Regions from separate parts of the Clostridium senegalense genome, predicted to be linked through region 2. Evidence: riboswitches for the same ligand, from Rfam matches in the RefSeq annotation. Region 2 holds a riboswitch; the other holds the start of a gene.
What was found. A riboswitch is a leader RNA that binds a small molecule or an ion and turns the genes downstream of it on or off. The one in region 2 is predicted to bind cobalamin.

Region 1: it holds a riboswitch for cobalamin, as region 2 does, so the genes downstream of both, KQI36_RS11095 (ABC transporter substrate-binding protein) here and KQI36_RS13800 (cobyric acid synthase) in region 2, are expected to answer to the same signal.

What each region holds. Positions count from the first base shown of each region.
Region 1 is NZ_JAHLNC010000006.1:4,931-9,119, forward strand. Features, by position in the region: gene KQI36_RS11090 (FecCD family ABC transporter permease) at 1-952, opposite strand, end outside; gene KQI36_RS11095 (ABC transporter substrate-binding protein) at 960-2,015, opposite strand; cobalamin riboswitch at 2,125-2,279, opposite strand; gene KQI36_RS11100 (GntR family transcriptional regulator) at 2,895-3,266, shown strand; gene KQI36_RS11105 (ABC transporter ATP-binding protein) at 3,281-4,150, shown strand; gene KQI36_RS11110 (ABC-2 transporter permease) at 4,187-4,189, shown strand, end outside.
Region 2 is NZ_JAHLNC010000008.1:154,540-158,728, forward strand. Features, by position in the region: gene cbiB (adenosylcobinamide-phosphate synthase CbiB) at 1-289, opposite strand, end outside; gene KQI36_RS13800 (cobyric acid synthase) at 538-2,040, opposite strand; cobalamin riboswitch at 2,254-2,438, opposite strand; gene yfcE (phosphodiesterase) at 2,843-3,388, opposite strand; gene KQI36_RS13810 (GNAT family N-acetyltransferase) at 3,494-4,006, opposite strand.

The DNA of each region.
Region 1 (4,189 bases), on a different contig from region 2:
CCCAAACTAAGAATATAGCACCTAGCAGTACAGTAGTTGGTAAAAGTTTCTTATGGTCTGAACCAACTAAACTACGGGTAATATGAGGAATAACTAATCCTACAAAACCTATCATTCCACAACATGAAACAAGAACCCCTGATAAAATTGAAACGCTAATTAAATAAAACTTTCTATATTTATTTAAATCTATACCTAAAGTTATAGCAGTTTCATCACCTAAAAGCATTACATCCATAACCCTAGATTGTATAATAAAGATTATAATAAAAAATACAACTATAATTGTAGGTATCAGTAAGTTTGTCCATTTAGCACCAGTTAAAGAACCCATACTCCAATATGAAAGTGAGTGAAGGGCACTGTTATCGTTTGTAAGATAAATCATAAAACTTGATAAAGCAGAACATATTAAGTTAACTACCATACCAGAAAGAACTAATTTTACAGATGTAGCTCTTCCACCTAAATTAGAAAGTTTAAATACTACTATTGAGGCGAGTAAAGCTCCTATAAAAGCCCAAAAGGTTACACCTGTATTTTGTAAAACTCCAGTAAATAATGTAGAGGCACCAATTAATATTGAAAAAGTAGCACCTAGTGTGGCTCCAGAGGAAATCCCTAAAAGATATGGATCAGCTAATGGATTTTGCACTGTAGCTTGCATAACCGTTCCACCAAGAGATAATCCTAACCCAGTTATTACACCAAGAAAAACTCGTGGCAATCGTATTTGCCAAACTATATCAATAGATGCCTGTGGAATTGACTTTCCTTTTAAACTTGTACCAAAAAGTTTATTTAAAATTATACTATAAACATCAGTGGCAGGAAGTTTTACAGAACCTATAGACACTGCTAAAACTATAGATACTAATAAAAGCAACATTAAAGCAATAACTATTAAATAATTATATTTACTTAGTATATTTGAAAAGTTTTTATTTTTCATAAATCACCTATTTATATAATTCAGGATATAATTCTTTAGAGTAGCGTTCAATAGCATCTACTACACGAATTCCACCGGCCCAAGTTTCAGCAAGCCCAGTAACAACTATTGCATTATTTTTAACGGCAGTTACATTTTTCAAGGCCTCATTAGAAGTGAAAATTTTAGCAATTTCAGGATCGTGAATATCTTTTCCATCGCCATCATGTATAAGAAGAATAGTGTCAGGATTTAAACTAACTATATTTTCTAAACTTACAGTTCCAGATTCTTCACCTAAATTTTCTAATCCAGCTTTTAAAGCCATATCACTTACAAGATCATTTTTGCCATATAATCTAAAATCACCTTTTTCTTCAGATTCTAAAATTAATGTTGTTTTTTTCTTGTCAATAGAATTTGTTTTTTCTTCTATTTTAGTTAATCTATCTTTATTGTCTTGTATATATTTATCTGTTTTATCCTTTATATTAAATATAGTTCCTAAGTCATCAATATCTTTAAATAAATTTTCAACAGTATAATTTCCAACGGATTTAACGGTATTACGCTGAGCAAATGTATTAGTACCTCTGCCTATCCATTCGCTTACATCACCAAGTGTTTTATCGGCAAAGACACTTTTCCATCCAAATATAAAATCAGGATTTAAAGATAAAACTTGCTCTTTAGTAGGATATTTTTCAGATACAACTGGAATTTTTGCATATTTGTCTTTAACTTTTTCTGATATAGGGTTGTCCAAATAGCATGTACCAATTAGCTTATCTTCTAATCCTAAGTCTAGCATCAATTCAGTTGTAGTTTGGTTAGTTGTTAAAACTCTTTCTGGTGCCTTATCAAAAGTAATTTCAATTTCTTCGTTATTCACATTATAATTTTTTATAGTTACAGGATAGCTTGAATTTTTATTTTCCTTGGTAGAACTGTTTTCAGTAGATACACTATTTGTATTAGTAGACTTATTATTACTAGAACAACCCATAAATGAAACTGTCATAGCAATGCAAAGTGTAGTACATAAAGTTTTCATAATTGTTTTTTTCATATTTTTTGATCTCATAAATAAAACTCCTTTAATTTTTATAAATAAAAAAACCTATTTAACCTTAAGTGGCTAAATAGGTATAAGTACAAACTTATATAAACACTATCCCCATCTCTCGTAGGCTATTGTAGTGAAAAAATAGGCAGGTATTCTGGCTAAAGATTATTGATATAGAAAAAATAATCTTTTACAGTGGCGGGACCGCGTGGGATTTGCACCCAACTTCCCCTTTTATATAAAAGTGACTTTACTTTTATAACCTATTCTAAAAGTAAGTTAAATTGAATTTAACTTAAAATTTTATTGAATTATCATTGAAAAGCTTATCATAAATTAAAAAATATGTCAAATAATTTTGAAATGATTAATTTTTATAACTAATTGTTCAAATATATAGAGTTCCAAGTTAACTTTTAAACTTATTTAGTTATCAAATGAGAAAATTTAAATTAATATTTTATCAATAATTAGCAGATTTTTTTAGTTAAAAGTTAATAGTGAACAGTTAAATAGTTGTGGTGATTGTTACTCACTATGTTCCTAATAATATTAAACGTACTTTTTTAGAATAAGCTTTGATTGCTTTAGTTTTTATTTATATTTTTATAGAAGATAATTATAATTATAAAAAATTAATTTAAATTTTATTGACAAGGTGTGTATATAGAGTATATACTGTGTATATAGGATATATACGAGTTGAAAATAAAATTTATAAAGGAAATAGGATTCATGAAGATTATGTTTATAATTATAATGTTTTGTATAGCTATAATTTTGGAGCATTTAATTTTCTTTAAAAAACGAGAAAAGATAGAAAAATAATTTTTTTTACTACAACTGTATATAGTGGGTATACTCACTATATAAATAATGTTGAAGAAGAGGGGTATTATGAATATTGTAATTGATAATTCTTCTGGAAAGCCAATATATTCACAAATAGAAGAACAAATTAAAAAATCAATATTTGAAAATAAACTTATATTAGATGATATATTACCATCTATAAGAGCACTGTCACAGGAATTAAAAATAAGTGTAATAACGACTAAAAGGGCTTATGAAGAATTAGAAAAGCAAGGATTTGTTTATACAGTTCCAGGAAAGGGAACTTTTATCTCAAATAAGGATAAAGAATTTATAAAATATACTATAATGGATAATGTTAAAAAATATCTTTTAAAGGGCATAAATGAAGGGAAAAAAATAGATTTATCCTTAGATAATATGAAAGAAAAATTAGAAATTATATATAAGTATTAAAGGAGTTGAGGAGTATGAAAAATGTTTTGGAGATAAAAAATATAACAAAAACCTATAAAAATTTTAAATTAGATGATGTATCTTTTAATTTAGAAAAAGGATATATAATGGGATTTATAGGTGAAAATGGAGCAGGTAAAACTACAACAATAAAATTAATAATGAATTTATTAAAAAGAGATAGTGGAGAAATTAAGATATTTGGAAAAGATAATGTTAAGTATTCTAAAGAAATAAAAGAAAAAATTGGTTTTGTATATGATGATTGTTTTTATTATGAAAAATTATCTATAAAGAAAAATGCTAAAATAATTTCTAACTTTTATAAGCAGTGGAGTTTTGAAACTTTTAGCAAATATTTAAAGATATTTGGATTAAATGAAGATCAAAAAGTAAAAGAACTTTCAAAGGGTATGAAAATGAAATTTGCAATTGCTATAGCACTTAGTCACAATGCTGAGTTTTTAATAATGGATGAACCAACTGCAGGTCTTGATCCAATTGTTAGAGAAGAACTTTTAGATATATTTCAAAAGGTAATTCAAAATGAAGATATAGCTATTTTAATATCAACACATATAACATCAGACCTTGAAAGAATATCTGATTATATAACTTATATTAATAAAGGAAAAATAGAATTTTCTAAACCTACAATTGATGTATTGGAAGAATATCGAATTGTAAAAGGTGATAAAAGTTTATTAAATGATGAAAATAGAAAAGCATTTATATCAATAAATATAACAAGTTTTGGATTTGAGGCTTTAACTAATAATGTATCAAAAATAAAGGCTATATTTAAAGATAGTGTGATTTTGGAAAAGCCAACATTAGAGGATATTATGGTATTTAAAAGCAGAGAAGCAGTTGGAAATATATAATAATGAATTTAAAGATGTAATGGGGTGCGGATTAAGATG
Region 2 (4,189 bases):
TTATTACATTCAATATGTGAAAAATAACTTTATTTATAAGTGCAAATCTTAATAATATGTATGGTATACAGTAAGTCAACATACAAACTATAACTACCATTAACGCTCCTGCTCTTTTTAATTTATAATTATTTTCAAATTTATTTCTAAGTTTCTTTTCAATAATGCTTATAAGTTTTCCTATATAAATTATTGGGTGTGGAATCCAATTTGGATCTCCTAATATAAAATCTATAATCATAGCTATAAATATATATATAATATTTTGTTTCAAATCAAAATTAAACATATTTTCACCTCCCTATAAAAATAATTTAATGTAATTCTCTTAGGTTAATTAAGAATTAAGATTAACCCTTACAACTCATTTTTTGATGATTCTAAATGTTTTGTTTAATATCCATTAATATATTTAAAATTCATAACATACAAGTAATAATTTCTTAATTCTTAATTCCTAAGTACTGGTTATTTTAATTTAAGAATACGTTTAAATAGCATATTCTTTAAAAGCAGTTTAAAATGAGTAATCAGTTGCTACTTTTTTAAACCAACTATTTCGTATACTTTATCCATATCTAAAGAACTTCTTACTAAATCAGCTAGTCTGTCAAGCTCTTTTTCTCTAAGATTTTCATATGGTTGTGCTTTCTTGTATTCTATACCTTTTTTACTTCTTAATTCATTAATTATAACTTCTCTAAAATCTATATTATCAAATACTCCATGAAGATAAGTTCCTATTACAGTTCTTTCTTTATTAATAACCCCATCAATATGATCACACTTGTTACCATTTTCTTTTGTTATTCTAAATAATGGATCTGCATTTTCACCTAATTCTGATACTCCCATATGAATTTCATATCCATAAACATTTATATCTTCTTTTGTTGTATTAAATAAATCTTTATTGATTACAGTTCCTTCTACCCTAGTAGTTACTTTCTTATTTTCAAAAACTGTTTCAATATCTAAAAGACCTAATCCTTCTGTTTCTAAATTATTACTTTCAACTCTATATGGATCTTTTATTTTTTTGCCTAGCATTTGGTATCCACCACATATACCGATAACATTTCCTTCTTTACTATATTCTTTTATTTTGTCAAATAATCCGCTTGCTTTTAGCACATTTAAATCCTCTATGGTATTTTTTGTACCTGGTATAATTAACAAATCAGGATTTTTAAATTCTTCTAAAGATGTTATATATCTAACGGAAACATCTTCTTCAATTTTAAGTGCATCTAAATCAGTAAAATTAGATACTCTTGGAAGTTTTATAACTGCTATATCTATTTTATCTGTAATATTTTTATTTAATTCTACTGCACCATCTTCATCTTCTAAAGCTAATGTAAAATGTGGGACAACCCCCAAACATTGTTTTTTAGATATATCTTCAAGCATATCTATTCCTGGTTTCAATATATCTACGTCACCTCTAAATTTATTAATTACAGTTCCTTTAACTCTTTCTTTTTCATTATCTTCTAAAAGCATTAATGTTCCTACTAAAGATGCAAACACTCCACCTTTATCAATATCTCCAACTAAGATTACAGGAGCATCTACAAGCTCTGCCATGCCCATATTAACTATATCTCTGTCTCTTAAGTTAATCTCTGCTGGACTTCCTGCACCTTCCATAACAATTATGTCAAACTTTTTTTCTAATTCATCAAATTTATCTTTTAACATATCTCTAAATTTCAATTTAAGATTATGATATTCCATAGCAGAGCTATTTCCATAAACTTCACCATTAACAATTATTTGACATTTTTGATCACTAGTTGGTTTTAACAAAATAGGATTCATATATGCTTCTGGTTCTAATCCTGATGCATACGCTTGAAGTACTTGCGCTCTCCCCATTTCTTTTCCATCTAATGTTATGTACGAGTTTAAAGACATATTCTGTGCCTTGTAAGGACATACCTTATACCCATCTTGAGTAAATATCCTACAAAGTGCTGTAACTAAAATACTTTTTCCAACAGAAGACGCAGTTCCTTGTACCATTATTTTTGCCATCTTAAAACACCCTTTCCAACTACAATTATTTCTAAAATCAAAATATAATATATAGTTCCAATTAATTGAAAAAACTATAATTTATAATTTAAATTTCATATTGAATTTTCTTAAAAATCACAAAATAAAAATAGATGCACCTGAAAGGGTGCATCTATTTGTTATAAATAAACTATTTGAAATTTAAACAAAATAAATAGTCCTTTCCCTCCGAAAGCTTTTTAAAATTAGGCAGGTCTCCTGGCTCATGAATCATCCTTCTCTTTGCCTTCCCCTCTTATTTTTAAAAAAGTGGCAATTTTAAAGAGTTGTCATCAATTACAGTAGCGGGGGCTGCTGTGGAATTTAACCACATTCCCTTTTCACTTATTCTAAGCACCTAACTTGTTCTATATTCTTTTTAAATTAAATTACCTGTAAATTTTTCATCAGTTATTTTCGACTTATTTCAATTATGATTATAAAATTAAACAAACTCTATGTCAAGTTTTATCAAAAATTAATGAACTTTGGTATATTTCATTAATTTTAGAAATATATCAACATTCAATATATCACCAATAAAATTATTAACGATTTTAAATATAATCTATAAAATTAACTTCTTAATTTATGCATTTAAAATTTAAATATAAAAAAAGTTATATAATATTAAAATTTGACTTTAATTTAAGAATATATTATGGAGTAAATCTTTATATAGTTTACAAATAAGTTATAATTTAATTAAATAATTTAATTTAAAAAGTTGTTTTTAAAAAGAAAGTAATCCATTTAAAAACAACTTTATCATTATAATTATTTATATAATTTTTAGTTCTTTTATTATATTTCCATCTAATTTTTTTATATAAAAAATACCTTTATCTAAAATTCCATAACTATTAGGACTATCTTTTTTAGGATATGTTATTGAACCTGGATTCAATATATATATACCATTTTCTTTTTTTGCTACGGGTACATGGGTATGTCCATATACCATCACATCACCATCACATATATTAGGATGTTTTTCTTCATCATAAATATGTCCATGGGTTAGAAAAAACCTTTTATCACCATATAAAATGGTGCTATAATCCATCATGCATGGATATTCAAGCAACATTTGATCCACATCTGCATCACAATTTCCTCTTACACCTATTATTCTGTTGCTATAATTATTAAGTAGCTTTGCAACTTCTTTAGGATTGTATTCCTCTGGCAATGGATTTCTTGGTCCGTGGTATAAAACATCTCCTAATATTATTATATAATCAGCATTTTCTTTTATAAAAGCATCAATTGCTAATTTACAATATTTAAGAGATCCATGAATATCAGATATAAAAAATAACTTCATAAATATTTTGTTTAGCACCCTAGTTATAATTATAAAACTATATCAACTAAACAAAACACCTCACTTTCTTTAGTTTATTACTTCTTTATTATAATAGTTATTACTTTATTGCTCTACCATTTTATTAAAATTTTCTTTTGTCATTCTAAATAATACTTCTTTACCTTTTTCTTCAAGAACTTCAAATTTCCAAGTTTTAAGAGCTTCTATTCCATTTTCATTAGCAACAGTGTCAAAAATAACCTCACCACCATAGCTATTAAAATAATATTCTAATAATAGCATAACTGCTTCATTCCCATAATTATTGCCTCTATATTTATTTTCAACTTTAACATTTAAATCAGCGGTTTTAGTGTTTCTGTCATATCCGTGAAAACTCACTTCCCCAACTGGTGTGTTTTCCATATTATATATTAAACAATAAAAATTCTTGCCATTTCCAGGGTCAACCATTCTTTTGTACCAATTTTCCCATTTATATTCACTATAATGAATTGCGCCTCCTACATCTCTCATTGTATCTTCATCACTCCAAAGTTTTTTTATATAATCAATTTCTTCAAAGTCAGGCTTTCTTATATAAACTAAATTACCTCTTTTTATAAATTTATCCATAAGAATGTCCCCCTTATTTATTTTTTTAAGATGATATATTAATACTATATATAATTTTAAGAACTATATATAAATAGCTTTTCTTATAAATGAATGCATTTTCTATATATCACCCAAAACCTATGATATTAACTAATATCATTCTTTTATATATTATAACTTATTTATATATTATCAAACTTT